2 regions of the Dongia sp. agr-C8 genome follow, and region 2 is predicted to be linked to the other one. Evidence: predicted binding sites of a transcription regulator. Region 2 holds the regulator's gene; the other holds the start of a gene.
The links. The regulator PhoB, encoded in region 2, activates phosphate uptake and scavenging genes when phosphate is short. The targets are predictions, from matches to a motif close to TNTCATAAAACTGTCA.

Region 1: a site for PhoB is predicted at 3,641-3,656, ahead of ACYQ4T_RS21600 (Na/Pi cotransporter family protein). Genes of this name have one in related genera too.

The regions. Positions count from the first base shown of each region.
Region 1 covers NZ_BAAGHZ010000004.1:269,577-285,046, reverse strand. Annotated here, with positions in the region: gene ACYQ4T_RS21615 (putative 2-aminoethylphosphonate ABC transporter substrate-binding protein) at 1-361, opposite strand, end outside; gene ACYQ4T_RS21610 (putative 2-aminoethylphosphonate ABC transporter substrate-binding protein) at 491-1,546, opposite strand; gene ACYQ4T_RS21605 (hypothetical protein) at 1,681-1,806, opposite strand; gene ACYQ4T_RS21600 (Na/Pi cotransporter family protein) at 1,939-3,588, opposite strand; gene ACYQ4T_RS21595 (leucyl aminopeptidase) at 3,828-5,318, opposite strand; gene ACYQ4T_RS21590 (phosphoenolpyruvate carboxylase) at 5,413-8,490, opposite strand; gene ACYQ4T_RS21585 (CHAP domain-containing protein) at 8,818-9,225, shown strand; gene ACYQ4T_RS21580 (NAD-dependent epimerase/dehydratase family protein) at 9,230-10,249, opposite strand; gene ACYQ4T_RS21575 (ABC transporter substrate-binding protein) at 10,376-10,993, shown strand; gene ACYQ4T_RS21570 (MMPL family transporter) at 11,096-13,669, shown strand; gene ACYQ4T_RS21565 (ABC transporter substrate-binding protein) at 13,734-14,387, opposite strand; gene ACYQ4T_RS21560 (ABC transporter substrate-binding protein) at 14,576-15,196, opposite strand; gene dxs (1-deoxy-D-xylulose-5-phosphate synthase) at 15,215-15,470, opposite strand, start outside.
Region 2 covers NZ_BAAGHZ010000003.1:341,421-356,890, forward strand. Annotated here, with positions in the region: gene ACYQ4T_RS15810 (alcohol dehydrogenase catalytic domain-containing protein) at 1-842, shown strand, start outside; gene nthA (nitrile hydratase subunit alpha) at 856-1,476, shown strand; gene nthB (nitrile hydratase subunit beta) at 1,473-2,132, shown strand; gene ACYQ4T_RS15825 (NADP-dependent malic enzyme) at 2,254-4,527, shown strand; gene ACYQ4T_RS15830 (N-acetyltransferase family protein) at 4,530-5,081, shown strand; gene ACYQ4T_RS15835 (anti-sigma factor family protein) at 5,097-5,879, opposite strand; gene ACYQ4T_RS15840 (sigma-70 family RNA polymerase sigma factor) at 5,876-6,367, opposite strand; gene ACYQ4T_RS15845 (metallophosphoesterase family protein) at 6,557-7,459, shown strand; gene ACYQ4T_RS15850 (tetratricopeptide repeat protein) at 7,480-7,950, shown strand; gene ACYQ4T_RS15855 (sulfotransferase domain-containing protein) at 8,234-9,139, shown strand; gene ACYQ4T_RS15860 (hypothetical protein) at 9,120-10,037, opposite strand; gene ACYQ4T_RS15865 (ATP-binding protein) at 10,137-11,309, shown strand; gene phoU (phosphate signaling complex protein PhoU) at 11,532-12,236, shown strand; gene phoB (phosphate regulon transcriptional regulator PhoB) at 12,229-12,975, shown strand; gene ACYQ4T_RS15880 (Rdx family protein) at 12,972-13,265, opposite strand; gene ACYQ4T_RS15885 (AmpG family muropeptide MFS transporter) at 13,262-14,599, opposite strand; gene ACYQ4T_RS15890 (branched-chain amino acid aminotransferase) at 14,682-15,470, opposite strand, start outside.

The DNA.
Region 1 (15,470 bases), on a different contig from region 2:
CGCGCTTGTCCTTGAAGTCATCCTTGATGTCCGCATAGCCCGCGGGCTTGTAGCTCTCAAGCATGCCTTCCTTATCGAGCACCATCAGGCTGGTCGCCGCCAGGCCCCAGATCGCGTCGGCCTGCGGGTTGGCCTTCTCGGCCAGCAGGCGCGCGGTGATGACGCCGGTCGAATCGCGCACCCACTCGATCTCGTAGTTGGGGTTCGCGGCCTCGAAGGCCTGCTTGTAGACCGGCAGCTGCTCTTCCTCGAGCGCGGTATAGACGGTGAGCTTGTCCTTCGCCGCTGCCGTAGCGGCAAAGCCGACCAGCGCCGCCAGCGTCAGGCCGGCGAGACGTGATTTAGTTCCGAACATCTGCATGATTCCCTCTCCTCAGCGATCTCTCCGGATCGCGCGAAGGGAACCTCTTCCGAAACCGTGACGGTTTGATAACAGCGCGGTGACGTGTTGGAGGCAGCTGTATTCAGCTGGGGAAGACTCGTCCGCGCCTCAGCTCTTCGGCGCGTTCTTGCCGCCGTAGCGCTTTTCCCACTCGTCGAGGATCTGCTGGCGTCGCGCAGCGACCGCCTCGAAGTTGTTGGGGTCGATCAGCGCTTCCTCTTCGCCGGCGGGATAGTTGTCCGGCAAAGTCGCCGCGACGTCCTTGCGGGCCAGGATCTGGTAGTAGCTGTTGTAGAGCGTGTTGGCTTCGGCGCTGGCGGAGAAATCGGCGACGGCTTGCGCGCCTTGGAGATGCTTCGCGCCCTTCACCACCGCGGTCGCCTCCATTTCCCAGCCGAGACCCTCCTTCGGGAAAACGACTTCGATCGGCGAGCCGTTGTTCGCGAGCTTGACCCCGGCATAGCCGAAGGAGATGCCGACCGCGGCGTCACCGGTCGCGACCGCAGCGCAGGACTTGGCGCCGGAATGGAGATAGCTCGAGACGTTCTCGTGCAGGAGGTCCATATAGTCCCAGCCGCCGGTTTCGCCGAAGGTCTGGATCCAGCCCGCGACCGAGGCGAAGCCGGTATCCGAGGAACTCGGGTTGGGCATGACGATCTGGCCCTTGTAGACCGGCTCGACCAGGTCCTTCCAGGCGTCCGGCTTCGGGATCTTGCGCTCGGCGGCAAGCTGGGTGTTGAAGCAGATGGCGTTGGCCCAGGCGTCCATGCCGACCCAGACCGGCCAACCGGTGCGGCGGTCCTTGAAGCTGTCCTTGATCTGGTCGAAGCCCTGCGGGCGGTAGTGCTCGAGCTGGCCGTTCTTGTCGGCCTGCATCAGATAGCTGGCGCCGAGGCCCCAGACGACATCGGCCTGGGGATCGCCCTTCTCGGCCAGCAGCTTCGCGGTGATCTCGGCCGGGGTGCCGCGGACCCATTCGATATCGAACTTCGGGTACTTTGCCTCGAAGGCCTTCTCGTAGACCGGCAGTTGCTCGGCCTGGAGTGCCGTATACACCACGACCTTTTGGGGATCGGCCGCCTGGGCGGCGGGGGCGAAGAACAAGGCTGCCACAGAGCATCCGCCGCAAAGCCATTGCAGCGCGGTCCGCATGGTCGAAGTCATTGAAAACGCCTTCCCAGTCTGTTCCCCATCGCCCGCGGGCGTCCCCTGCCCCGGCGCGGCTTTCCATAGCTGGGAGATTATACCGAAGTCAAATTAAGCGGGAAATCACAGAAGGATAGGCCCGGATCGCGGCGTCAGGTTGCCGCTCGGCGCCGGACCCGGACGGGCACCAGAAGCGGCTGTCGCTCCAGGTAACGCCCGAGGAGGATGCCGGTCGGAAGCTGCAGCGCCAGCCAGCTGGTGATCATGAGAAGGGCCATGGCCCGTACTCCTTCGCACAGGTGCCCGCGCCTGTCTTTGAGGCACCGAGCGATCAGGAGAATGGTGGCACAAACTGCCCCTTCCCTCTTTGACGTGCATCAAGAACCGCAAGCGCCGTGACGATTCGGAGATCAGGCTTCCTTGAGGCGCGAGGGACTGAGCTCGCCGGCCGCCTCCAGGATCGGCTGGGCGACCAGGGCGAGGTGGGAATTGATCCGCTTCAGGTCGCGCAGAATGTCGAGGTGCAGGCCGCTGGTCTGGATGCTCTCGATGCGGCCCTCGCGCAGGCGCTCGAGATGGCTTTCGGACGCCTGGCGCTCGAGCTCGCGGAACGCCTGCTTCTCGGCGAAGAGCTTGCGGGCGAGGTCGAGATCGCCGGTCATGAAGACGTTCATGGCAAGCTGCAGATTGCCGTTGAGGCGATCGTGGATGCCCTCGATCTCCTCGGCTCCTTCGGGCGAGAATTTCAGCTTGTACTTCACCTTCTTGGCGGCGAGCTCCATCAGGTTCTTGTCGACGATGTCGCCGATATGCTCGAGGTTGGTGGTGAAGGTGATGAGGTCGATGATGCGGCGCTGATCCGCGGCATCCATGCTCTCGCGGCTGACCTTGGTGAGGTAGAGCTTGATCGCTTCGTTGAGCTTGTCGACCTGGGAATCGAGGTCGCTGGCCTGCTTGATCACCTTGCGGTCGTCGGAGCGGAAGGCCTGCAGCGACAGGCGCAGAATCTCGCCGACCGCATCGCCCATGCGCAAGGCCTCGCGCGAGGCATTGGCCAGCGCGATCGATGGCGAATCCACGGCGCTGGCGGCGAGATAGCGCGGCCGCGCCGGGTCGTCGGCCTTGGTCGCGTCGGGCATCAGCCTGCGGGTCAGGCGCGAGACCGGGCCGATCAGGCCGATGAAGACCAGGAGCAGCGCCAGGTTGAAGCCGACATGGAAGTCGAGGACTTGGCGCATCGCGCCGCCGCCGAAATCCGGCAGCATGGGCAGCAGCGGCACGACCAGCGGCAGGAAGGGCAGGATCGCGACCACGCCGATTCCGCGGAAGATCATATTGCCCAGCTGGACCCGGCGCGCCTCGGGCGGATCGCCCATCGAGGCCAGCATCGCCATCACGTCGGCGCAGAGATTGGCACCGAGCACGAAGGCCAGCGCCAGCGGCACCGGCAGCAGCCCAGCCTTCACCAGCGAGGCGATCAGCAGCACCACCGCGATCGAGGAGGCACAGAGCACGGTCAGGATACCGCCGGCGATCACGCCGAATACAGGAGAGTTGGACATCAGGTTCAGGATCTGCGGCAGCAGCGGCGCCTCGCGGATCGGCTCGGCCGCCTCGGTGATGAGATGCAGCGCCAGCAGCGCCAGGCCGAGGCCGATGCCGGCACGGCCGAGATCCCGGAGGCGCGTGCTCTCCAGCTTGTTGAACATGATGTAGCCGATGAGGATCAGCGCCGGCGAGAGGATGTAGATCGGCAGCGAATAGGCCTGCGTCACCAGGCTGGTGCCGAGATCGGCACCGAGCATGATCGCCAAGGCCGAGGCCGCGCCCACCATGCCGCGGGTGACGAAAGACGAGGTCAGCAGCCCGGTGGCGCTGGAAGATTGCAGCAGCAGGCTGGTGACGACGCCGGCGCCGACCGCCCGGAAGCGGTTGGTCATCGCCAGGCCGACCCAATGCCGGAGCTGGCTGCCATAGGCGCGCATTACCCCGGTCCGCACCATGCGCAAGGACCAGAGCAGCAGGGCGACTGCGCCGAAGAGATGGAGGAGGAATTCCATGGTTGATTCCAACGCCGGATGGGAGCCGGCGGCTCACTCCCGACGGTCACTTTGTCATAAAACTGTAACATTATGGAGCCCGAGTCGGGCGAGCGCGAAAGCGACACGTTTCCGCGAGGATGGGACTTATCCCACGACAAAACGGCGAGAGATGCGCGAGTCACGCCCGCGCATGACAATCAAACAGGCACCGTCATGCCGGGGCTCGACCCGGCAATCTGCGGCAGCGGTGCTCCGTCCTACTCCAGTCCCGCTGCGAACTCTTCCAGCAGGGCGACCGCGTAGCCCGTCGCGCCGGCCGGGACCAGTGGGCGATCCTTGCCGGTGAACTCCTTGCTGGCGATGTCGAGATGGGCCCAGGGGCGGTCTGCCACGAAGTTCTTCAGGAGGGCCGCGGCATGCGCCGCATCCGCGGATTCGTCGTCCGGCGAGTGATGCCGAAAATCGGCGATGCCGGATTCCAGGTTCTGGTCGTAATAACCGTCGATCGGCAGACGCCAGAGGCGCTCGCCGGTGGCTTCGCCGGCGCTGGTGAGCTGCTTGTTCAGGCGCTCGTCGTTGCAGAAGATGCCAGCATAGGCGCCGCCGACCGCAGCGGACACGGCATAGGTCAAGGTGGCGAGATCGACGATGCAGCGCGGCTTGAAGCGGGTCGCCGTGTAATAGAGCGCGTCGACCAGCACCAGGCGGCCCTCGGCATCTGTGTCAATCACCTCGATGGTTCGGCCGGACATGGTGGTGACGATGTCGCCCGGCTTGTAGGCGGTGGCGGATGGCAGATTCTCGACCAGCCCTACGACACCGACCGCGTTGACCTTGGCCTTGCGTGCCGCCAGCGCGTGGATCGCACCCACCACCGCGGCGCCGCCGGCCATGTCGCCCTTCATGGTGACCATGCCCGAGGGCTTCTTCAGGCAGAGGCCGCCGGCGTCGAAGCAGACGCCCTTGCCGACGAAGGCGATCGGGCCGTCTTTCGTCTGCTTCGCGCCGTTATACTGGAGGACCAGCAGCCGCGGCGGGCGTTGCGAGCCGCCGCCGACCGCGAGGATCGCGCCCATGCCGAGCTTCTTCATGGCGGCGACGTCGAGCACCTCGACCTTCACGCCGAGCTTGCCGAGGCTCTTCATGCGCGCGCCGAATTCTTCCGGATAAAGGGCATTGGGCGGCTCGTTAGTGAGGTCGCGGGCCCAATGCACGCCGTCGGCCACGGCGGCCAGGCGGTGGTCGAGCTTCCGCGCCTCGGCGGCCTTCGCGGTGACCAGCGTGGCACCGGTCAGCAGCTTGGGCTTGCCCGGCTTCTCTTTGGTGAGATACTTGCCGAAGCGGTAGTTGCGCAGGCGAATCCCCAGCGCGAGGTTGGCGGCGAGTTCGCCCTCGCCGAGCGGCGTGCCCTTCGGCAGGTCCACCAGCAGATCGGCCTCCGGCTCATGCGCCGCCATCAGGCACGCGGCGATGGCGCCGCCGAGGCTACGGGCGTTGCGGGCGTTCAACTCCTTCGGCACGCCGGCGCCGGCGATCAGCACCCGGCGCGGGCCGTCTTTCGTGGGGGCGACCAGCTCGATGATCTGCTCGCGCTTGGCCTTGAAGGCCGGCGCGTTGACGGCACGGCCGATGGCGCCGCCGAGCTGGGTGTCGAGCACCTGGGCCCGCGCGCCGAGCTTGCCGCCCTCGGGCACGAGGACGGCAATGACGGCGGCGGCCGACGGTTTCGGCTGATAGGCGATCTGCATGCGATTCCCCTGACTCACTCTCTTTGCCAGGGGTTATCGCAAATCGGCGCCCGGATGGCGATCCGGTAAAAAAGATAGGGAGGGGCGCCGCCCCCTACCCCATCGCGCCGATCGTATGCGTGACGCCGGAGCTCACCCGCAGAACCAGGGTGTAGAGACCGGCGATCGGCTGGAAGATCCGGGCGTGCTCCCGTTCGTAGGTCTGGGTCCAGTCACCGACATAAGTCGCGACCTCGCCGAAATCGCCTTCGAACTTGGTTTCCTCCACCTTTGGGAAGATGGTTGCGAGCTTGCGCATCGCGTCGTCGATCTCGAGATGGAAGATCTTGGTCAAGAGCTGCTCGCGGGTGATGTTGTGCTGCTGCGAGAAGTCCGGGACGTGGATCGCGAGGCTGAAGATCCGCATGATCAGCGCGATACGGATGCCATGCAGGACGCGCAGGTTCGCCCGCACCTCGGCGTCGATCTTCGGCTTCGGCAGACCGACCAGGGCCAGCCCGTCGCGCAGGTCCATCATGTCGCGCTGGAACACGCGGTAGATCTTGGCGAGGCGGTTGTAGACGTTCTCATGCTCCAAATGCTCGGCGACCGCGCGCAGGCCCTGGGCCTCGTCGGGGTCCTTCATCTGCGCGGCGCGGGAGAGCCACTGGCCGGGATCGTAGAGATCGATGTAGGACTTCAAGGCCTCGAGATCGGTGAACTCGAGGGCCCATTCGACCATGCCCAGCAAGCGACGCAGGCGCGGGCTTGCCTTATAGACGCGCTGGAACCGCTCGGGATCGCGCACGATCGCCTCGCCCACCCCACCGACGGTGTTCGCCAGCAGCGCCATCTGCTGCAGGATGCCGTTATGCGGGATCGCGCGCATCTGCGACGGATGCGTGAGATTCAGACGCTGCTCGACGCCGTCCTGCTGGCGCCGGATCGGCCGCGAGCCGCTGACGAAGAGCAGATTGCCGCCGAAGGTGTCGAGCAGGGTCGCATAGGCCGGATCGTCCATCACTCGCTCGTTGAAGCGGCGGACCGTGATGAAGGTCTCCTTGATGTAATCCTCTTCGGCTTTGTAGGCGACGTCGTCCTCGGTGGTGCTGGAGGGCAGCTCCAGCATGTATTCGAGGATGCGCGTAACCGAAGCCAGCGCCATGTCCGGCGTGACGAAATACATGTAGCCGTCGCCGCCCTGGAAGCTCGCCTCCTCCTTGCAGCGCACGCCGTTGACCGCGAACTGGTGGCGGCTGACGGGTGAGGCCACGTATTCGAGGCGGGCACGGAAATCCTCCGGATGGCCACCGCGGCCAATCGATTCGCCATGAGTGTCGAACACCACCAGCTCGATATCGGTGAAGCCGCGGTCTTTCAGCAGCTCGCCCAGCTTCAGGCGCAGCCATTCGACCGAGATCGCGGCAACCGTCTGGCCGAGGTGGCGGCCGGCGTCGGAGAAGCCGGTCTGGATGCAGAGCCGGCCGCGCTTCCTCACATAGGCGGCGAAGGTCGGGTTCTGCAGGCATTCGTCGATCACGCGGATGCCGCGCTCGAAGGCCTTGGTGGTCTCGAACAAGGGCGAGATATCGACCTTGTGATCGACGCCGAACAGCTTGGCGAAATAGAGCGCCGCCATCAGCGTCAGCGAGGTCTCGCATTCGGCGATCAGGAAGCGAACCGGCGTGGTCGCGTCGATGTATTTCAGCATCTGCGCGACCAGCATGAACAGCCGCTTGGCCGAGGTTCGCTCCGCCAGGATCGATGCGAAGTTGATCTTCACCGGCTTCACGTCATGGGCGAGCCTGGTGACGCTCGCCATGTAGGAGCGCTTGTGCGCCGGATCGTCGGGCGCCGCCTCCATGCCGATGAGATTGCGGATCGCGTTGTGGATCTGCACGGAGTTGAGGCGCACGTGGGTATGCGCGAGGCCGAGGCCGTGATTGGCGAGCTCGGCGCGCAGGATCAGCAGCTTGCTCAAGGCCGCTGGCGCCTCGGTCATCGCCATCGCACGCTCGACCAGCTCCAGCAGCTGGACGGACTCGATCAGGCGCAGATCGCGGCCGCTGTGCATGCGCTTGGCGATGCGCTTGACCTCCTCGACCCAGCTCTCCTGGTCCTGGGCGCCGCCGCGGAACACCTCCATCTCGTCGCGCGCCTCGTTGATCGCCATGGCGAGGCGGCTCTCGATCAGGTCCATGAGATGGATGAGATCGACATTACCGCGGTTCTGGCGATAGATCGCGCGCAGCTCCTCTACCGTGGCGCGATAGCGCTCGAGCTGCAGCACCTGGACCTTAAGGCGCTTCAGCAGCGTGTCGGACCAGCGGATGTCGGAGCGGCCGTCGAGGTCGTAGCCGACCCACGAGGCGATGGTGAGCAGACGCGGCGAGAGCTTCTGCCAGTCTTCGGGATAGAGCTCGGCCGCCACTTCGAAGGCGATTTCATAGGCGCGGCGCAGCGCCTTGTGGGTATTCTCGATCGCCAGCAGCGAGAGTTCATGCTCGTAGGTAAGGTCGAGCTTCTCGGCCGGTCGATGCTCGACCGCGCGCGCCTGCGCGAGGAGACGATTGCGCTCCTTGGCGGAAAGCTTCTTTCCGTCGACATCGCGGTCGATGGCGAGCTCGGCCAGCGCCTGCATCATCGGCTTCGACTGCGAGAAAGTCGGGTGCGCGGTGAAGACAATGCCGAACAGCTCGCGCTCCAGCAGCGCCTGGAACTGCGCGAAGGACTTTGCCGGCTTCTTGCCCTTTCCCCCTTTGGGCTTATCGGCGATACCCGCAGCCTGGCGGAAGACCAGGCGCAGGCGCTCCTCGTTCTTCCTGGCATCATGCTCGCCGAGATAGCGCGAGATCCGCCCGGCGCGATGCTCGTAGGCCTCGGCGGAGATGTGCTGGATCAGGTCCTCCAGCGAGCCCAGTTCCAACTTCTCGGCGTCGAGCTTCTTGCCCAGCTCGAGCGCCAGCAGCTTCACGGTGTTGCCGAAAGGATTGCGTTCGCGCAGCTTCGCGAGCTCGCCCATCAAGTCGCGCAGCTCGCTCTCGGCGCGCGCGGCGTCGAAGAACTTGGTCGGCGCGAAGACGCGGGCGAGCGGCGAAAGGCCTTCGTCCAGTTTCACCGAGGGGCCGGTCGATTTGCGCGGTGCCGGCGTGCTCCGGAGCGCCATGTCGGTTGCCCGCTTCTGCTTTGCCATCTCACCCTCCCAAGCCGCGTGCCATCGGCCGGTTCCCCTGCACCACCGCAATGCAGCAATCTAGATCGCTGCGATGCGGAATACTGCTGGTTTTTCCGTGGCGAGGATGGTCTGACTGCGACATCGCCGGGCGACCCGGCGGCGCAGGTTTGCGGCGCAAATGCCTGAAACTAGGCGATTTCGCCGGATGCGGTTACACTTATCCACATGTTCCCGAGTCGACCCGCAGCCTTATTCTTTGGAAGGATCGCCCTGCTCGCCCTGGTTTTGGCGGGCTGCGGCACCCAGCAGGCGTCCCGTCCGAGCCCGGTCGGCCCGGTGACGGGCGTGGTCGATGACCAGCTCGGCGGCTCCTGCGTGCTCTATGCCCGGGCGGCGTCGGGGATCGACCTCCGGGGCGATGCCTGGAACTGGTGGACCCTCGCGGCCGGGCGGTATCTGCGCGGCAACATGCCGGAAGCCGGCGCGGTGCTGGTCCTGGGGCAGACCGACCGGCTGAAGCTCGGGCATGTCGCGGTGGTGCGGCAGGTGATCGACAGCCGCGACATCCTGGTCGATCACTCGAACTGGGTGCCCGGTCGTATCATTACTGGCATGCAGGTGCGGGACGTCTCGCCGGACAACGACTGGACCCAGCTGCGGTTCTTCAACCCGCAATACGGGGTCTTTGGCTCGATCTATCCCGCGGACGGGTTCATCTACCAGATGCCGTCGCTGACGCCGACTTCGGGCTAGCCGATCAGGCCAGTTGCGGGCGGAGATCGCGGCGCAGCAGGCCGCGGGTCTGCAGATCGACCACGGCATCCTGCAGCGATTGCCGCAGCGGCCGCGTGTGCCAGCCAAGCTCGCGCCGCGCCTTGCGGGAATCGAAGGCCATCGAGGAGCGCGCCAGCACGACGCCGGTCAGCGGCGCAATCGGCGGACGCTTGGTCAGGCGCGAGAGACCTTCGCTGATCCAGCCCGCGACATAGGCCAAGGCATAGGGCACACGGGTGCGGGCGATCGGCAGCCCGGTCATCTCGCGCAGCAGATCGAGCACATGGCCCAAGGCCAGGTTCTCGCCGCCGAGGATGTAGCGCTCGCCGACCCGGCCGCGTTCGGCGGCCAGCAGATGGCCGTTCGCCGCATCGCGGGCATCGACCAGGTTGAACTCGCAATCCAGATAGGCCGGCGTCGCGCCGTTGAGGAATCCGATCAGCATGCGGGTGGGCGGCGTGATCAAGCCGTCGCCCGGGCCAACCGGCATGGTCGGGTTGACGATGACGACCGGCAGCCCGGCTTTCGCCGCGCGGAGCGCCTCGCGCTCGGCCAAGTATTTCGAGCGGCAATAGGCGCCCCAGACATCGTCGATCGCCAGATCGACGCTCTCGTCGATCAGCGCCGCCGCTTCGCCGTTGCGGGCGTGGATGTTCTTCAGGATGGATTCGGTCGAGGTGTAGACGATGCGCTCGACCCCCGCCCTCGCCGCCGCCTCGAGCACGCGGCAAGTCCCCTCGTAGTTGACCTCGTGGAAGGTGCGCGGATCGGGTGCCCAGAGATTGGGATTTGCCGCGAGATGGAATACGAGCTGCACGCCCTCGACGGCGCTGGCCATGGTGGCACGATCGAGGATCGACCCCTTGCGGACCTCGACGCCGGCCGGGGCATCCGGCCAATCCTGGAGGTCGAGGACGCGCACGCCGTAGCCGCGCTGGGCCAGCAAAGCTGTGAGGTGACGGCCGATGAAGCCGCAGCCACCGGTCACAAGTGCCGTCCCCACCCCGCTTCCTCTCATCCCGCGACTATCCTATTCTCCCCCGCGATGCACCGTTATCCAACGCGCAAGCCGAGGGGATTCTTCCCAGTTGTCCTGGCGACCATTCTGGCCGTCGGACTGCTTAAGGCCGTGTTACCGGTCCCGATCTTATCGGCTCGGGCCGATTCGCCCGCCAATTCCGAACCCGCTGAAAGCTATATTGCGGGCTTTTTCCGGGCAACGGTCGAAACCGCCGTTGCGCCGCAATCCGACGAATACGCGACAAAGGCCGTCAAAGGACTGCTGCTGCGCGCGATTCGCCTGGACGATACCGCCCGGTACATGCTTGGCCGGCTCTGGCCCACCGACAACAACGAAGCGGGCCGGCGGTTCCAGGCCGACTTCCAGGATTTCGTCGCCGAGGTGGTGACCGTGGGCCTGCGCGCCAACCCCAGCCCGGCGCTGCGGGTCAAGGGAAGCCGCAGCCGCGACGACGGTAGCACGCTGGTCCTCAGCATGCTGACCATGCCTTCGGGCAGGGAGTTGCCGGTCGATTGGCAGGTGATGCGGGACCCGGCCGATGGAACCTTCCAAATCACCGAAATCACGGTTGCGGGAATCAATGCGGCGATGGCGTTGCGCAGCATGACGGAGGCCACCTTGGCCGAGACCGATATCGATGGGGTGATCCCGCGCTGGCGCAGCGCGCTCGCCCGTTACCGGCAAAGCTCCATGGCCGGCGACGACAGCGCCAACGCCCCTCAGTGACAAGCCCCTGATGGTCTGCTAGAGCGGGTTCGCCTTGCCCGATACAGGCGGAATCGTCCGTGAGCGCAATTTGCTGAGAACCAAGAAAAGGCTCGCCGCCTGATGCTGGAATCCGTCGTCTTTCGCGCGGTCACCTGGTGCGAGCGCCGCGCCGTTGCCGTGGTCGGCGTCATGGTGCTCGCCGCCGTCCTGGCCGGGGCGTTCGTCGTCCATGCCTTCAAGATGGACACCGACACCGCGAACATGATCTCGCCCACCCTGCCCTGGCGGCAGCAGGTGGCGCATTTCAACGAGCTCTTTCCCCAGAATACCGGCCTGCTGGTCGTGGTGGTCGACGGCAAGACTCCCGACGCGACCGAAGACGCGACCGCGGCCTTGTATGAAAAGATGCTGGCCCGGACCGACCTCTTCATGTCGGTGCGGCGGCCCGACGGCGGGCCTTATTTCGAGCAGCACGGCCTGCTCTATCTGAAGAAGGACGAGGTGCAGAAGATCGCGGATTCCGTGATCGAGGCGCAGCCCTTCATCGGCAGCCTGACCGCGGACCCGAGCCTGCGCGGGCTGTTCGACACGCTTTCGACCTTCGTCCAGGGCGTCGAAAGCAATGCCGTACCGATCAGTCGGTTGGAGAAGCCGCTGGCGGCGGTCTCGCGCACGCTGTCCGACGGCCTGGCGGGCGGCAAGCAGCCGCTCTCTTGGCAGACACTGCTGATCGACCGGCCGGCCGACCAGAACACGTTGCGCCACCTGATCCTGGCGCAGCCGAACCGCGACTTCAGCGCGCTGAAGCCCGGTGCCGTCGCGAGCCAATACGTGCGCGACCAGATCAAGGCGCTCGCCCTCGCGGATACCGGCGTCACCGTGCGCCTGACCGGCCCGGTCGCCTTGAACGACGAGGAATTTGGCACTGTCGCCGAGGGCATGGGGCTGGCCCTGGTCGTCTCCGTTGCGCTGGTGCTGATCTTCCTCCTGGCTGCGCTGCGCTCGGTGAAGCTGATCTTCGCTACCTTCGCGACCTTGATCGTCGGGCTGGTGCTCACCTTCGCCTTCGCCTTTCTCACCATCGGATCGCTCAACCTGATCTCGGTCGGCTTCGCGGTGATGTTCATCGGCCTCTCGATCGACTTCGGCATCCAGTTCGGGGTGCGCTATGGGCAGGAGCGGTTCGAGCATGGCGAGGCCGGCGCCCTGGCGCGGACCGGCGGCGCGATGGCGCGGCCGCTGGCGCTTGCCGCCGCGGCGATCGCGCTGGGCTTTGCCGCCTTCATCCCGACCGCCTATCGCGGGGTCTCTGAGCTGGGCCTGATCGCGCTCGCCGGCATGGCGATCACGCTGGTGCTGAACTTCACCCTGCTGCCGGCCCTGCTCACCGTGCTGAAGCCCAAGAGTGCGCCGCGCGAGATGGGCTTTCCCTGGGCCGCGGGCGTGGACGCCTTCCTCTTGAAGCGCCGCTGGCTGGTGGTCGGGGTCTGGGCCGTGATCACGGTCGCGGGCCTCGCCCTGAGCCCCCGCCTCGCCTTCGATTTCAATCCGCTGCACTTGAAGGATCCCAACGTCGAATCCATGGCCACCATGCTCGACCTGATGCGCGATCCCTTGCGAACACCCTATGAGTCCGAGCTGCTGGCGCCCGACATCAAGACCGCCACCGAGACCGCGGCGAAGCTGAAGCAGCTGCCGGAAGTCTATGCGGTGATCACCGCGCAGTCGCTGGTGCCGCAGGACCAGAAGGAGAAGCTGGCGATCCTTGCGGATCTCAACGACCTGATGGGCTTGAGCCTGGATCCGGTCACGGTCCGCGAGCCGCCGACCGACGACGAGGTGCGCGCGTCGCTGCGGCGCTGCGCCGAGAAGCTGCGCCAGGCGATGGCTTCTTCGGAGATCGCCATGGGCCTCGCGCGCCTCCTCGATCAGGCAGCCGAGGCCGACCCCGCGCTCTACCCGCAACTCAAGCGCATGCTGGTCGATGGGCTCATGCCCCGGCTCGCCGCGCTCAAGGCGGCGATGACCGCCGGCGAGGTGACGCTCGACAGCCTGCCGCCGGAGATAAAGCGCGACTGGATCGCCGCCGACGGGACGGCCCGGATCGCGGTCTTCCCGAGCGGTGACGACAACAACAGCGAGAACCTGGCGAAGTTCGTCGCCGCGCTGCGCGGTGTCGCCCCCGACGTGACCGGGCCGGCGGTGCAGATCTACGAGTCCGGCCGCGCCGTCTCCGACGCCTTCCGCACGGCGACGCTCACCGCACTGATCACCGTGACGCTGCTGCTCTTCCTGGTGTTGCGACGGGTGCGCGACGTGCTTTACGCGCTGGCGCCCCTGGTGGCGGCAGGCGGGTCCGTCATCCTGGTGATGGTCGTGTTCGGCATGCCGCTGAACTTCGCGAACATCATCGCGCTGCCGCTGCTGCTCGGCATCGGCATCGCCTTCGACATCTATTTCGCGGTCAACTGGCGGCGCGGCGTCGAGCATCCGCTGTCGACCGCGACGGCCCGCGCGGTCCTGTTTAGCGCGCTGGCGACCGGGTCTTCATTCGGCGGGCTGGCGGTGTCCAATCATCCGGGCACGGCCAGCATCGGCGCCTTGCTGCTGCTCGGGCTGGCGGTGGTGCTGGCGACGATCTTCACCTTCATGCCGTCCCTGATGGGCCGGCCGCCGGGCGCGACCAAGCCATAAGCACCGGTCAAGAAAAAAGCCCGGGCAGAACCCGGGCTTTTGCTTTGCCTGAGGCGCGGTGCCGTTACGCGCCGCCCTGGAGCTGCTTGATCTTGTCTTCGAGGACCGACTTCAGGTTCTTGACGCCGCCGTCTCGGAGAGCCCCGGCGAACTCGGAGCGGAGCTGGGCGAGCTGCGAGATCGAGCCGTTGTAGTAGACGTCGGTCACGTGCCAATTGTCGCCTTCGCCCTTCATCAGATAGGAGAGCTCGACCGGCTCCTTGTCCTGGCGGTTCAGCTTGGTGATGACCAGTACGCGGCCACCGTCGCGCTGCTTGGAATCGGCGATCTCGAAGGTCTCGCCGCCGTAGCCCTTGAAGCGCGCGGCGTACATCGTCGTCATGTAACGGCCGAATACCTCGACCATTTCCTTCTTGTCGCTTTCGCCGGCGTCGTTCCACATCGGGCCGACCGCGATCCGCGTCATCTCCGGCACGTCGAAGACGGCGCTCATTACCGGGGCGAGCTTGTCATAGCGCCCCTGGAACTTCAGCGCTTCGCCGTTCTTCATCACCTCGATCAGCGCGTTATCGAGACGCTGCACCGGGCCGATCGGCGCCGCGGCCTGCGAGGCACTGGCGGCAAGGGCGGGCGCCGCCGGCACCGTCAGGATCGTGGGCATGGCCGAGGCCGCGAGAGCGATACCGGCCAGCAAGAGGCCGCGACGAACCAAACGCATATCGAACTCCATCTCTGTCCTTGGGATCGCCCTCCGATCCCGCAGGATCCCCTGGAAGGCCTTACTGGTGCGTTACTACGTGAAACTTAGATGGCAACCTGCCGATCCAGTCTCAAGAACCCGTGAATCCAGGTCGCGGGCGGCAATTGGCCGCAGGCAGGCTCACTGGGTCTGGATTCTCAACGCGGCTAGGCGGCCTGCTTCAATTGCTCGACCTTCTGATCGAGCACCTGGATGAGGGCATCAACGCCGCCCTTCTGAAGCGGTTCCGAAAATTCCGAGCGCATTTGCGTCAACTGCGAGATAGCACCGGCCAGATAGACGTCGATCACCTGCCAACCTTCCGCACCCTTGCGGAAGAGGTAGTTGAGCTCGACCGGCTCGCCATCGGGCTTCACGATCGTCGATTGGACCAGCACGCGCTCATTGGGCACCTGCTTGGTCTCGCCGACCTTGAATTGGACACCCTTGTCGGCCTTGAAGCGCGAGGCGTAGGTGCTGACCGTGTATTTGTCGAAGGCGACCAGCACCGCGTTCTTCTTGTCCGTGGTGAGCGTGGTCCAGTAGCCACCCATGGCGATCTTGCACATGGTGGTGACGTCAAAGACCTTGTGGATCACCGGCTCGAGCTTCTGGTAGCGGCCGTCGAAGCCGAGCTTCTCGCCGTCCTTCATCGTCTCCGACAGCGCATCGTAGAGCGTCTGGACGACGGCGGCAGGCTCCGCCGCATCGGCACGCGCCGCTCCCGCGGCCAACACCGGGACCGCACTCAACGCCATGGCGCCGAACCGACGACGCGAAATCATCATCCGCTGACCCACCTTAGTTCAAGCCCTGGCGATCGCTTCGGAGACGCCCAGCGCAACCAATGCCTGCGCGACGATGTGACGGGCGTTGAGGCCGGCCACGTCGTACTGTTTCTGCGGCGCGTCGTGATCGATGAAGATGTCAGGCAGCGTCATCGGCCGGAACTTCACGCCGGATTCCAGCAGGCCGGCATGGGCGAGATCGTGCATCACATGGGTGGCGAAGCCGCCGATCGAGCCTTCCTCGATGGTGATCAGCACCTCATGCTCGCGCGCG
Region 2 (15,470 bases):
ATGAGGTTACCGGCCATGTCGCCGAGCTCGGCGCCGGCGTCACCGGTTTCCGCAAAGGCGATCCGGTCGGCGTGCCCTGGATGTGGAGCGCCTGCGGCCATTGCGAGGCCTGCCTCTCCGGCATGGAGACGGTCTGCCGCAGCGGCCAGGCCACCGGCTATTCCAAGCCGGGTGGCTATGCCGAATACATGGTGGCGCGGGCCGATTTCGTGGCACGCCTGCCGAAACGCGCCGATCTGGTCGCGATCGCGCCGATCCTCTGCGCCGGCGTCACCACCTATCGCGGCCTGAAGCGCACCAACGCGCGGCCCGGGCAATGGGTCGCCGTGGTCGGCATCGGCGGGCTCGGCCATGTGGCCGTGCAATATGCCGTTGCGATGGGCCTGCGGGTGGCCGCGGTCGACATCGACCCGAAGAAGCTGGCGCTGGCGAAGAAGCTCGGCGCCGAGTTCCTGGTCAACGCCAAGCAAGAGAATCCGGTCTCGGCGATCCGCAAGGGTATCGGCGGCGTCCACGGCGCGGTCGTGGCCGCGGTCGCCACCCAGGCCTTCGAGCAGTCGATCGGCATGCTGCGGGCCGGCGGGACCGTGGTATTCCTGGGCCTGCCCGGCGGCAAGGCCGACGAGCTGCGCGCCTCGATCGCACAGATATCCGGCCGCGAGCTCTCGGTGCGCGGCTCCAGCGTCGGCACAAGGCTCGATCTCGACGAGGCGGTCGCCTTCGCGCTGCGGGGCGAGGTCGCTGCCAAGATCGAGACCGCACCCCTGAGCGCCGCCAATGCGGTGCTGAACCGCATGCGCCGGGGCAAGATTGTGGGTCGCGTGGTGCTGACCATCGGCTAGGCGAGCGAGGACGATGTCCGACAAGGAAGGGCATGCGCATCACGATCATGCCCATGATGAATCGAGCCCGCTCTCCGATATCGCGCTGCGGGTCCGGGCGCTCGAAGACCTGCTGGTCGAGAAAGGCGTCGTCGACCGCGCGGCCCTGGACAAGATCGTCGAGACTTATGAAACGTCGATCGGCCCCAGGAACGGCGCTCGGGTCGTGGCCCGGGCCTGGAGCGATGCCGGCTACAAAGCGCGCCTGCTGACGGATGCGACGGCCGCGATCGCCGAACTCGGCTATCGCGGCCTGCAAGGCGAGAACATGGTGGTGGTCGAGAATACGCCGGCGGTCCACAACCTCGTCGTCTGCACGCTCTGCTCCTGCTATCCCTGGCCGGTCCTCGGCCTGCCGCCGGTCTGGTACAAGTCGGCGCCCTATCGTTCGCGGGTGGTCAAGGACCCGCGCGGCGTGCTCCAGGAGTTCGGAGTCTCATTGCACCCTGAGACCGAGGTCCGGGTCTGGGACAGCACCGCGGAGATCCGCTACATGGTACTGCCGATGCGCCCCGCCTCGACGGCGGGTAAGACCGAGGCCGAACTCGCGCAATTGGTCACCCGCGACGGCATGATCGGGACGGCGCCCCTTTGAACACTGTCCATGACATGGGCGGCATGGACGGGTTCGGCCCGATCGCGCGCGAGACGGAGGAGCCGGTCTTCCATGCCGAATGGGAGCGCAGGATGTTCGCGCTCGCTTTCGGAATCGCCGTCGCCGTGCCGAAGACGGAGGACGACCACTTCCGACGCGAGATCGAGAGTCTGCCGCCGGTCACCTACTTGAAGGCGAGCTACTACGAGCTCTGGTACCGCGCCTACAGCGCCATGCTGCGCCGGCATGGCTTGCTGGGCGCGGCCGCGGCCAGCGCAACAGCGCCCACGGGGCTCAACCCACCGCTGACGGCAGAGCAGGTCCGGCCGGCGATCGAGGGTGGTGCCTCGACCCGCATGCCGGACGAAGGAATCGTTGCCCGCTTCAAGGCCGGCGACGCGGTGACGGCGCGCAACATCCATCCGACCGGACATACGCGCCTGCCGCGCTATGCCCGCGGCAAGCGCGGCGTCATCCACGCCGATCGCGGCGTCTTCAGCTTCGCCGACAGCAAGGCGCGGGGCGATGGGCCTTGCCCGCAGCATCTCTACACCGTGGCCTTCACCGCCGAGACGCTCTGGGGCGCGGGCGGGCACGCGGACAAGGTCTACCTCGACCTTTGGGACGCCTACCTGGATCCCGCCATTTCCGATTAGCGATTGTATACAGCCGCTTATGTCCCGCCGCTTGGTTCGGCGGCGGGGATGATGCAGTATTGCCCGATGCGCGCCAGCGGGCGAAGACCGGCAGCGCCACCACTGTCAGGACATGGCCCCGATGACCGCGATCAAGCCGACCTTCACCGAGGAAGACGCCCTCAGCTTCCACATGCAAGGGCGGCCCGGGAAGATCGAGATCATCTCCACCAAGCCGCTGACCACCCAGCGCGATCTCTCGCTCGCCTATTCACCGGGTGTCGCCTGGCCGTGCCTCCGGATCGCCAAGGACCCGAACGCGGCCTACGACTACACCTCCAAGGGCAACCTGGTGGCGGTGATCTCCAACGGCACGGCGGTGCTGGGCCTGGGCGATCTCGGCGCGCTCGCCTCCAAGCCCGTGATGGAGGGCAAGTCCGTCCTGTTCAAGCGTTTCGCGGATATCGATTCAATCGACCTCGAGGTCGACACCAAGGACGTCGACGCCTTCGTCAACAGCGTGCGCTATCTGGGGCCCTCCTTCGGCGGCATCAATCTCGAGGACATCAAGGCGCCGGAATGCTTCATCATCGAGCAGCAGCTGCGCGAATTGATGAATATCCCGGTCTTCCATGACGACCAGCATGGCACTGCGATCATCACCGCGGCTGGCCTGATAAACGCCCTGCATCTTACCAAACGCGAGATGAAGTCTACGCGACTGGTGATCAACGGTGCCGGCGCCGCGGCGATCGCCTGCGCCGAGCTGGTGAAAGCCATGGGTATGCCGGGCGAAAACGTCATGCTCTGCGACACCAAGGGCGTCATCTATACCGGGCGCACCGAAGGCATGAACCAGTGGAAGTCGGCGCACGCCGTGACCACCAAGCTGCGCAGCCTGGAAGAGGCGATGGCCGGCGCCGATGTCTTCGTCGGCCTCTCGGTCAAGGGCGCGGTGACGCCGGAGATGGTGCGGACCATGGCCAAGCAACCGATCATCTTCGCCATGGCCAATCCCGATCCCGAGGTGACGCCGGAGGAGGTCCGCTCGGTGCGCGACGATGCGATCGTGGCGACCGGACGCAGCGACTACCCAAACCAGGTCAACAACGTCCTCGGCTTTCCCTATATCTTCCGCGGCGCCCTCGACGTGCGCGCGTCGACCATCAATGAGACCATGAAGATCGCGGCGGCGCGCGCGCTCGCCGAGCTCGCGCGCCAGGATGTGCCGGACGAGGTCGACGCCGCCTATTCCGGACGCCGCCTGCGCTTCGGCCCGGATTACATCATCCCGGTGCCGTTCGACCCGCGCCTGATCTCGCATGTGCCGCCGGCGGTTGCCCGCGCCGCGATGGACAGCGGCGTCGCGCGGCGGCCGATCATCGACATGGAAAGCTATGTCGCCTCACTGAAGGGCCGGCTCGATCCGAGCGCCGGCTCGCTGCACATGATCTTCGAGCGGGTACAGCACAACCCGAAGCGCGTGGTCTTCGCCGAGGGCGAAGAAGAGAAGGTGATCCGCGCCGCGATCGCCTTCCGCGCCGCGGGCTACGGCACGCCGGTCCTGGTGGGCCGGACCGAGCGGATCGAGGAAACCATTCGGCAATCGAGCCTTACCGACGCGGCCAATCTCGAAGTGGTCAATGCGCGGGTCTCGCCGTACAACAAGCTCTATTCCGACCGGCTCTACAACCGGCTGCAGCGCCAGGGCATCCTCACCCGCGACGCCCAGCGCATGGTGAATCAGGACCGCAATATCTTCGCCGCCTGCATGGTGGCGGAGGGGCATGCGGATGCGATGGTCACCGGCGTCACCCGCAGCTTCTATGTCTGCCTCGACGATGCGACCAAGGTGTTCGACACCCGCGAGGGCCAGACCCTGATGGCGGTCTCGATCCTGATCGCGCGCGGCCGCACCGTGCTGATCGCCGACACCTCGGTGCATGAACTGCCGACGCCCGACCAGCTCGCCGACTTCGCCGTGCAATGCGCCTCGATCGCGCGGCACCTGGGGCATGAGCCGCGGGTCGCCCTGCTCTCCTTCTCCAATTTCGGCCATCCGCCGCGGGAGAAGGCCGAGCGCATCCGCGAGGCGGTGCATGTGCTCGACGACCGTCGGGTCGATTTCGAGTATGACGGCGAGATGCAGGCCAATGTCGCCCTGAACTACGGCCTGATGAAGGAGCTCTATCCCTTCTGCCGCCTGGGCGGCCCGGCCAATGTGCTGATCATGCCGGCGCTGCATTCGGCCAACATCGTCGCCAAGCTGATGGCCGAGCTGGGCGGCACGGCGATCGGCCCGATCCTGGTCGGCCTGGAAAAGCCGGTGCAGATCGTGCAGACCGGCGCCACGGTGAACGAGATCGTCACCGCCGCCGCCTTCGCCGCCCTGGCGACGACGCCGCTCAGCCGGTGAGCATGCCGGCCGCCGCGCAGATCCGCGCCGCGGTGGTGGAAGATTGCGACGCGCTCGGCCGGCTGCACGTCCGAGGCTGGCGCGAGACCTATTCCGGCCTGATGCCCGATTGGGTGATCGAGCGGCTGACGCCGGCGGAGCGCTCGCTGCAATGGCGCAAAGGCCTGGAGCGCGGCGCCCGGGGACCCATCGTCTTCATCGCCGAGGCGGAGGATCGCTCGCCGGCCGGATTCGCCGCGGCCGGCCCGGCGCGCGATCCGGCCTTTCCCTGGCAGGCCGAGATCTATGCCGTCTACGTGCTGCGGCGCCATCAGCGCCAGGGCCTCGGCCGCGCCCTGCTCCGGCGGCTGGGCGCGGAACTGGCCGCGCGCGACCGGCGCCGAACGGGGACTTGGGTCTTGAGTGGCAATGCCCCGGCCCGGTCCTTCTATGAAACGCTCGGCGCGCAGATGGTGCATCAGCGGGTCGACGCGTCCGAAGGTTGGTCTTGCGACGAGACCGCCTATCTCTGGGATGACTTCCCGAGCGCACTGGGCTTGGAGCCGCCGCGCTGAAGGAAGCCGCCGCGGTCACGGCATTGCCGCAGCCTTGGCCGCAAAGGCCTGCTGGAATTTGCCGAGCTCGGCGCCGTCGGCGTCGCTGACGGCGGTGAAGGCAAAGCCGGCCTGCCGCCAGGCAAGCACCGAGAAGCCATCGAGCTTGGCGAGGCGCGGCGCGCGCTCGCCCGCGGCCGGACGCATGTAGAGGCTGATCAGATGCGGGCCGGCGCCGTAGACGATGGCCGGCATGGCGCGGTCGAGCGGCACGTCGAGGCGGCCGCCGACCAGGGGAAAGCCGGCGTCGCTCAAGTCCGCGACCAGGGGTGCGATCGTGGTCTTGCCCGAGAACCACGGTTTCACCGTGTGCCGGCTCGACGAAGCGACATCGATCGCATGTCCGGCCAGGAGTGCGCGCTCATGGGCGTTCACGATGCCATGGAGCCAGAGGCTCTCTTCGCTCGGCTGCTCCAGATAGAAGGTGGTGCCGCTGGAGACCATCGCCACCATCGCCGCGGCCACCGCCAGCTTCTGCCAGCTCCAGCCGCGGCGACGGACCGGCGCCTCGTCCTCTAAGCCTGAATCGAGGCTGGATTGGATCTTCTGCTGCAACCCGTCGCCCGCCGGCATGCGGGTGAGCTCGGCTTGCAGGTGGCGGCGGATCTCGCGGAACTCGGCGAGGTCGGCGCGGCATTGCGCGCAGGTCTCGAGGTGCTTCTCGAAGGCGATGGCGGCGACGGTGTCGAGTTCGCCGTCGAAATAGAGATGCAGCGATTCGCAGTCCATGATGTAGCCGAGAGGATCGAACACGCTCATCCGACGGCCTCCTTCAGTTGGATCTGCAACAGCTTGCGGCCGCGGGCGATCCGCGACATGACGGTGCCGATCGGCACCTCCAGGACCGCGGCGATCTCCTTGTAGGAGAGCTCCTCGATCTCCCGCAACAGGATTGCCTCGCGGAAATCCGGCGGCAAGGCGGCGACCGCGCGGTCGATCTGGCTGCGCAATTCGCGGGTCTCCGATTGCTGCTCGGGCGAGGGCGCCGCTTCTTCGGGACGATCCGACTCCGCTTCCGCGGGATCGCCGACCAGGGTCAAATGACGTGGCCGGTTCCTCACCATCCAGCTGGCGGTTGTGTTGCGCACGATCTGGAGCAGCCAGGGCCGCACCTTCTCGCCGGAGAAGCGGTCGAAATACTTGAACGCCCGCAACACCGCCTCCTGCGCGATGTCCTCGGCATCGGCGCGGTTTCCGGCCAGCCACCAGGCGAGGTTCACCGCATCATCGAGATGCGGCAACACCATCGCGTGGAATCTGGATTGCCGCTGCCGCGCTGTATCGGTCTGCCGCTCGCCCACACCAACTCCGGAATGACGCCTAGAGATCCTGATACCTCGGCGTGCGCGATTTTATTCCCTGCGGCGAATCTTCGGAATAGCCGGCAGCATCCTTCGGTCTTCTGGGCGTTGCTCATCCCAGAAGGATTCCTCTCCATGTCGAACAGTGCCAAATCGGACAAGTCCGTCAGCTTGCTGGCAAGCCGGCGCGACCTGCTGCGTATCGCCGCCTTCGGCGGTCTCGCTTTCGCCTCGGGCCTGCCGGGTTTCAAGGCGGCCGCCGCGGCAGCGGACTTCTATTTCGTGCAGCTGAGCGATCTGCATTGGGGCTTCGCCGACCCCAGGGTCAACCCGGACACCCGCGCCAGCCTGGAACACGCGATCGCCGCCATCAACGCGGCGAGCCCGCAGCCGGATTTCATCGTCTTCACCGGCGACCTCACGCATATGACCAAGGATCCCGCCGAGCGCCGCAAGCGCATGACCGAGGTGAAGGCAATGCTCGGCAGCCTCGCCACGAAGAGCCATGTCTATCTCGCCGGCGAGCATGATGCCGGCGCCGACCATGGCGTCGCCTTTCAGGAAGTCTTCGGCGCGCTCAACCAGAGTTTCGACCACAAGGGCTTCCACTTCATCGCCCTCGACAACGCTTCCGATCCCAAGGGCGCGCTCGGGAAGGCTCAGCTCGAATGGCTGGCGGCAGATCTCAAGGCCCATGACGCCGAGACGCCGCTGGTCGTGCTGGCGCATCGCCCGCTGTTCGACCTGAAGCGCGACTGGGACTGGTTCACGCCGGATGGCGCCGAGGCCGTCCAGCTGCTGCGGCCGTTCCGCAACGTCACCGTCTTCTACGGCCATGTGCATCAAGAGATCACCCGGCCGGATGGCAACGTCCTGCATGTCTCGGCCCGCTCGGCGATGTACCCGCTGCCGGCACCGGGCGCCCAGCCGAAGAAGGCGCCTCTGCCCTGGGATCCCGCGGCCAAGGACCACGGCATCGGCTGGCGCCAGGCCGAGAGCGGCAGCCCGATCCGCTTCGACGACCATCCCACCGCCTGATTCCAAGAAAGGACTTCATCATGCGAGAGACTTTGCGCCTCACCCTGATCGCCGCCATGCTGCTGCTCGGGGCCGCTCCTCCGGTCGTTTCCTTGGCCTTTGCCGAGGACGACACCCCGACGCCGGACAATGCCGCCAATCCGGAATACATGGCGGTGAAGGCCGAGGTCGATGCCGGCGACTACCAATCCGCGCTGACCCGGCTGATGGCGCTCGACCAGGAGACGCCCAACGATCCCGACATCCTCAACCTGATCGGCTTCTCGCTGCGCAAGACCGGCCATGCGGACCAGGCGCTCGACTATTACGGCCGCGCGCTGGCGCAGAAGCCCGACCATCTCGGCGCCAACGAGTATCTGGGCGAGCTCTATCTCGAGCTGAAGCAGCCGGCGAAGGCGGAGGAGCGGTTGGCGGTGCTGCAGCAGGCCTGCGGCGACTGCGAGGAATACCGAGAGCTGAAGGGGAGGATCGCGCAGCAGGCGGCGGACTGAGGGACGACGAAGCGCCGTCGCGATACGATGCGGCGGCTCTTCGACATTTTTCCCAACAATCTCGCTTGGAGCGCGGCGATTTGCCGTCAGCCGATGCGCGCCGGAATATTCTTCGAGGGTGTTCGTTGAAGAAGCGGCGTAATCCACGCAGCGGGGCGCGGCGCGACTAAAGCCATAGATTCTAAGCTCCGGAACGCGAAAGCGCGAAGGAAGCGCGAGTTCGCTGCGTAGGAGTTCGCATCGTCGAGTGCGAACTCTACTGGCAAAGGCAGCTTCCCCCATTATGATTCAGCGCAAGCGTATCTTCGATTTCAGCGAACGCATCTCCGACCGCCTGTTGCACCACGCGGCGCAGATCGCCTTTCCCGGACGCGGTGAGCCGCTGCCGCCGGTGTTGATGATTGCCTTGCCGAAATCGGGCAGCATCTACCTTCAGCGCGCCCTGCGCCGCACCTTGCGCGTACCGATTCACCACATCGCCGCGGCCGGCATGTCCGGGGCCACCTTTCGGCATGCCGATCTTTGCCGCTTCGAACGTGGGAATGTGGTCTGCCGCGAGCACCTGCAGCCGCGCGACTTCACCCTGAAAGTGCTGGCGCGGCACGGCGTGCGCCGGGCGGTGCTGCATGTCCGCGATCCGCGCGCGGCGATCGTGTCCTGGACCCGGCACATGGACCGGGTGCTGACGAGCCGCGGGCTCCGCTCGGTCGAGCTTTCCTGCGAGCTGCCGGTACCGGAAGATTACGGCGAATGGAGCTTCGATCAGCGCCTGGGCTGGCAGGTGGCGCAAAAGCTGCCGGGCTTCGTACGCTGGATCGAAGACTGGCTGCGCCTTGCGGAAAGCAGCCGTGACGTCGAGATCCTGGTTACCGACTACGCCGAGCTCTGCGTCGATGCCGGTCAACTCGTGCGGCGGATCCTGGACTTCAACGGCATCGAGTACGATCCCAGCTGGGTCACCATGCCCTCGACCCGATACGGCAAGAACAACATCTTCAGCATCCTGGAGCCCTGTCGCTACGGCGAGGCCAAAACTCCCGACTGGATGGCACGGATGTCGCCGGAAGCGCTGGCTGCGGCGGACGCACTGGTTCCGGCGCGGCTGCGCGAACGTTTCGGCTGGACGAAGATTGCGAGCCGGGCGGCTCCGCACCGCCCGGCCTCGATGCTCAGTTCGACATCACGGTGATGTCGCGGAGGTAATAGGCGCCGCCGGAATTGATGAACAGCAGCCCGGCCATGTCGCCCTTGATCGAGGTGTCGGTCGCGGTCGCGACCTCCTTGTCGTCGAGCTTCACCGCCATCTTGCCCGCCGCGTCGCGGGTGAAGAGCAGAGTATGCGGCTTGCCGTCCTCGAGATTGACGATGCTGTTCAGGCTGCCCAGCGTGGTCGCCCCGGCCGAGGTCACTTTCTGAATCGCGATGCCCGGCGCCGCACCCGGCTGATAGACCATGCGATAGAGCGTCGAGCCCGAGGCCCCCTGATAAGCGCCGAGGTTGAGCCCGCCCTGCTTGTCCTTCGAGGTCAAGGTCACCTTGAGGCTGAAGGCATTCGGGATCTTGACCGGCGTATAGATCGAGGCGAACTGGTTCTGCGCGGTGCCTTGCTGGTTCGAGAGCAGCGCGCCGAGCACGTTGTTGAGATTGACCTTCTGCGGCCGCACCTTGCTGACCAGCCCCTTGTTGGTGCCGCCCTGGTCGATCGCCCAGGTGCCGGCGCTGACTTTCCAGGTCGGGTTGCTGGTGTAGTCGCCGTCGCTGAAATCGTCGGCGAAGATCTTGGTGGCCGGTGCCGCGGCACCACCGGAGTTCTGCATCGCCTCGTATTTCGCGACTGTCGCTTTAAGGTCCTCGAGGAAGTCCGGCGATGCCGCCTGCGACTGCTCCGCCGCGGCGATCTTGGTCTTCAGCTCCGCGATCATGCTCTTCATCTGCTGGCCCGCGGCGCCGGCCCAGGGCTTGTAGGTCTGGGTGGTGGTGCCGGCGGCGTCCTCGGCCAGGACGGCGGGCGTCGTCGTCAAGGCCATCAGGCTGACGACGCTCGCCGCAAGCAGCAGCCGAAACTTGTGATTCTGCGAAGTTTTCATGACATCCTCCCCTCGACCAATGGAATTCCGCTACTTTGGTTGCCGCTCGAATCGCCCGAGCGTGCTGCCTAGCATACAGCGGACATTATGTGGGCTCTCATGCGTTTGCCGAAGCTTATTCTGTCCTCGATCGGTGCCCAGGGCGGCCGCAAGGCCGAGGACCCGGCGCCGGCCGGCGGAGCGGATGCTCTGGTGAACGGGGCGGCCGTCGAATCGCTCGGCCGCATGCTGGAATCGATCCCGGCACCCCTCTTCGCCCTCGACCATAACCGCCAGGTGGTGGCCGCCAATGCCGCCGCCGGCAGGCTGTTCGGCGGTACCATCACCGGGCGCAACCTCTTGGCCTTCCTGCGCCATCCGCCGCTGGTGGACGCGGTCGAAGCCTGCGAGGCCGGCCGGTCGGTCGAGCCGGTCGATCTGCCGGAAAGCCAGGGCCGCAGCGGCCAGCGCCGGCTGGTGGCGCGCCTGCAGGCGATCCGGCCGCCGATGGCCGGGGCTTCGGTGATGGTGCTGCTGGAGGACATCACGGCGGCCGAACGGGCGCTCACCTTGCGGCGCGATTTCGTCGCCAATGTCAGCCATGAATTGAAGACCCCGATCGCGGCGCTGCTCGGCTTCATCGAGACGCTGATGGGGCCGGCGCGGGACGATCCGCTGGCGCGCCAGCGCTTCCTCGGCATCATGCGCGGCGAGGCCGAGCGGATGAACCGCCTGGTCTCCGAGCTGCTGTCCCTCTCACGCATCGAGATGAACGAGCATCAGCCGCCTTCGGGCCGGGCCGATCTCGGCAATATCCTGAAGACAGTGCGGGACAGCCTCTCCCTCAAGGCGGAGCAGCGGCAGATCCGGATCGCCTTCCCCGGCCTCGCCGAGCTGCCGACCATCCCGGGCGATTCCGACGAGCTGACCCAGGCAATCCAGAACCTGGTCGATAACGCGATCAAATACAGCCCGGAAGGCGGCGAGGTCCTGGTGCGCTTCGAGCGGATCGAGGATCCGGTCGCCTGCCGGGAGAAGCTGCAGGGCATCCGCTCGCCCAAGGCGATGATCTCGCTGAGCGTCGCCGACCAGGGCGAAGGGATCGGCAAGGAGCATATCCCGCGCCTGACCGAGCGCTTCTACCGGGTCGATGCCGCCCGCTCCCGGGAGCTCGGCGGGACCGGCCTTGGGCTTGCCATCGTGAAGCATATCGTCAACCGGCACCGGGGCAGCCTGGACATCGAGTCCGAGCCCGGAAAAGGCAGCGTTTTCACGCTGTTCCTGCCCGCCTAGGTTCAGCCACCGCCCGGAAGCCCGCGTGGAAATCCACCCGGGGCTTCGTCACGGAAGCGTCATACAAGGGCAACATTGGCGTCATTGGAGGGACTTAAATTGCCGGGCGCGGACAGGTGCGTCCGAGTCCATGGCGGCTGCCTTGGGCATTCATAAAACTGTCACAAAACGGTAGTATCTATGCCGAACAAAGCTTTGGACGCCGCGCACGAGAACCCGAACATGGCCCATGACCACACGGTGAAGAGCTTCGACGTCGAGCTGCGACGCCTGGTCCAGGAGATCGCCCAGATGGGCGGCCTGGCCGAGGAGCAGCTCGCCCAGGCGATCGACGCGCTGGCGCGGCGGGATTCCGAGGCCGCCACCAAGGTGATCGAGAGCGACCGCCGCATCGATACGATGGAGCACGAGGCGGGCAACCTCGCGGTGCGCATCCTGGCCCTGCGCCAGCCGATGGCGACCGATCTCCGCGAGGTCGTGGCCGCGATCAAGATTTCCTCCGACATCGAGCGCATCGGCGATTATGCGAAGAACATCGCCAAGCGCGCGCTGCAGCTCAACCAGCTCGGCCCGTTGCGTCCGGTCTCGTCGATTCCACGGATGGGGCGCCTCGCGCAACAGATCGTCAAGGACGTGCTCGACGCCTATGTCGAGAAGGACGCGGCGCTGGCAATGGCGGCGTGGCGGCGCGACGAGGAGATCGACGATCTCTACACCTCGCTGTTCCGCGAGTTGCTCACCTACATGATGGAAGACCCGCGGAACATCGGGCCTTCCACCCATCTGCTCTTCATCGCCAAGAACATCGAACGCATCGGGGACCACGCCACCAACATCGCCGAGACCGTCCACTTCCTGGCGCTCGGCCGCACGATCGACGAAACCAGACCGAAGGGCGATACCACGAATGTTGCAATCGATGGCTGACCGAACCCGTCCCGCCCATGCGGGGCGGGAGACCGATCGCGACCCCGCCAACCGGCCGACGGTGCTGGTGGTGGAAGACGAGCCGGCGCTGCTGGCGCTGCTGCGCTACAACCTCGAGAGCGAAGGCTACCGGGTCCTCGAAGCCAAGAACGGCGAAGAAGGCCTGACCCTGATCCGCGAGACCAAGCCCGACCTGGTGCTGCTCGACTGGATGCTGCCGTTCCTTTCAGGCATCGAGGTCTGCCGGCAGATGCGCCGGCTGCCCGACCTGAAGTCGATCGCCGTGATCATGCTCACCGCCAAGAGCGAGGAGGCCGACAAGCTGCGCGGCCTCGAGGTCGGCGCCGACGACTACGTGACCAAGCCGTTCAGCCCGAGCGAGCTGATGGCGCGGGTGAAAGCGGTCTTGCGCCGCGCCCGGCCGCAGCTCTCGACCGAGACGCTGGCCTACAAGGATCTCTCGATGGATCTTGCGACCCATCGGGTGAAGCGGATGGAGAAGGACGTGCATCTCGGCCCGACCGAGTTCCGCCTGCTCCGCTTCCTGATGGAGAACCAGGGCCGCGTCTTCTCGCGCGAGCAGCTCTTGGACCATGTCTGGGGCCGCGACATCTATGTCGAGCCGCGGACCGTGGACGTGCATATCCGCCGCTTGCGCAAGGCGATCAACATCGAGGGTGCGGCCGACGTGATCCGCACCGTGCGCGCCGCCGGCTATTCGCTCGACGTCGAGGGCTAAGTCGCTTCCGGCTTCTTATCGGAATGGCCGAGCGGCTTCTCCGGCGCGACCACGTCGCGCACGATCTGCTTCAGCAGCTTGATGTCGGGGAAGCGCCCTTCGGCCTTGCGCGACCAGAGCAGCTTGCCGCCGCTCCGCACCTCGAAGATGCCGCCAGTGCCGGGCACCAAGGTCACGCCGCCGATCTCGGTCTCGAAGGTGGTGAGCAGCTCCTGCGCCATCCAGGCCGCGCGCAACAGCCAGCGGCATTGGGTGCAGTATTCGATCTCGATCCGCGGAAGGTCGGTCATGCGGCCGGCGCCTGGTCCGGCACCAGCTTCTTCTCGTTGGGATAGAGACGCGTGATCCAGACGAGGAAGACCAGGCCCGGGATCGCCATCAGCGCCGTCGCCGCCCAGAACTCCACCCAGGGCATGTGGTCGGCGAGCCAGCCGCTGCCGCTCGACATCAGGGTACGGCCATAGGCCATGAACGAGGTGAGCAACGCGTATTGCGTCGCTGTGAAGGCGCGGTTGCAGAGATCGGAGAGATAGGCGACGAAGGCCGCCGCGGCGAGGCCGCCGGCGAGGTTGTCGGCGCTGATCGCAATGCCGAGCCAGAGCAGGTCGTGCCCTTGCATCGCCAGCATGCTGAACAGCAGATTGGTGACGGCCTGGAGCACACCGCCGATCATCAGGGTCTTGAAGACGCCGATCCGCGCCACGACAGCGCCGCCGACGATGGTGCCGAGCGCGGTCGCGAGCACGCCCCAGACCTTGGTGATGGCGGCGATCTCGACGCCGGTGAAGCCGATCTCGTTGTAGAACGGCGTCGCCATCGTGCCGCCGAAGGCATCGCCGAATTTGTAGAACAGGATGAAGATCAGGATGATCACCCATCCCGGCCGGCGGACGAAGTCCATGAAGGGCTGGACCACCGACCTGTCGATCCATGCGCCATAGGTTCCCCCGGGTATCATGCGCTGAACGGTCGGCGCCGTGGCGGCGTGACGATCGGGCTCCGGTACGAACAGGGTGAAGACGGCACAAATCAGAATGGCGCCGGCAAGAAACGCGAACACCACCTGCCAGCTGACGAAATCCGAGAGCGCAACCGCACCGGCACCGGCGAGCAGCAGGCCGATGCGATAGCCGACCTGGGTCGAGCCCGCGCCGGCGCCCTGCTCTTCCGGCTTCAGGATCTCGATGCGATAGGCGTCGACGACGATGTCCTGGCTGGCCGAGAAGAAGGCAACGGCCAGCACAACGATGGCCGTCATCTGCGGATCGATCGCCGGATCGGTGAAGCCGAGCGCGAAGATTGCCGCGGCGAGGAACAGCTGCAGCAGGAACAGCCAGCCCTTGCGTTGGCCGAGGAGCCGCGTCAGCACCGGCAGCGGCATCTGATCGATTGCCGGCGACCAGAGGAACTTGAAGGTGTAGGGCGTGCCGGCCAGAGCGAAGAGACCGATCGTGGTCTTGTCGATGCCGACTTTGGAGAGCCAGTAGGACAAGGTCGAGAGCGTGAGCAGGAGCGGCAGCCCACTGGCGAAGCCCATCACCAGAATGATGAACTGGCGCGGCTCCAGATAGACGGCGAGCGCCTGACCCCAGCTCTTGCGTGGAGTTGCCGTCGACTCGCTCATAGGTTCAGCTCCTTCACGCGGATGCTGAATCATCGCGGGTGATTCGGCAATCTCGGTTCTTGGCCAATCGGTTCTTGGCCAATCAGTTCTTGGAGTGCGCGAAGTCCCAGTAGAGGCGGCGCGCCAGGGAGTAGATGGCGCCGATCGGCTTCTCGCGGTCTTCGACGCCGGTCACCGGCAGAACCTTGCCGTAGTTGCCGGAGGAGAAGACCTCGTCGGCCTCCAGGACTTCCTCGAAGCGGAAGCTGCGCTCGTAGACCGGCACGCCGGCGGCGGTGAAGAGCTTGATCAGCCGCTGCCGGGTGATGCCGTTGAGGAAAGTGCCGTTCGGCGCCGGGGTGATGGCGGCGCCGTCCTTGGCGATCCAGAGATTGGCGGCGCTGTATTCCGCGACATTGCCCAAGGGGTCGAGCATGACCGCGTCGTCGAAGCCCCTGGAGACGGCTTCGCCCGCGGCGCGCCCGGCCTGGGCATAGAGGCAGACCGCCTTCGCATCGGTCGGCGCGCTCTCCGGCGAGGGGCGGCGGAACTTGGAGAGTGTCACGCGAAACGGCTTCGGCTCCGGCATCGGCGTCGCGGTCAGCGAGATCGCGATCCGCGTGCTGGCCGGATCGGGCTGCATCCAGCCGGCGGTCGACCACAGGAAGGGACGGATATAGAGCGCGGTGCCGCGCGGGAACTTCGCCACGCCGTCCAGCACGATCTCCTGAATCTCGCCAGCCGAGAGCGGCGAGGCGAGTCCCAAGTTGCGCGCCGAGCGCACCGCGCGGGCGCAATGCAGATCAAGATCCGGGGTCACGCCTTCGAAGGCGCGCGCGCCGTCGAACACGCCGCCCATCAGCCAGGTCGCGTGGTCGAAGGCCCTGAGGAT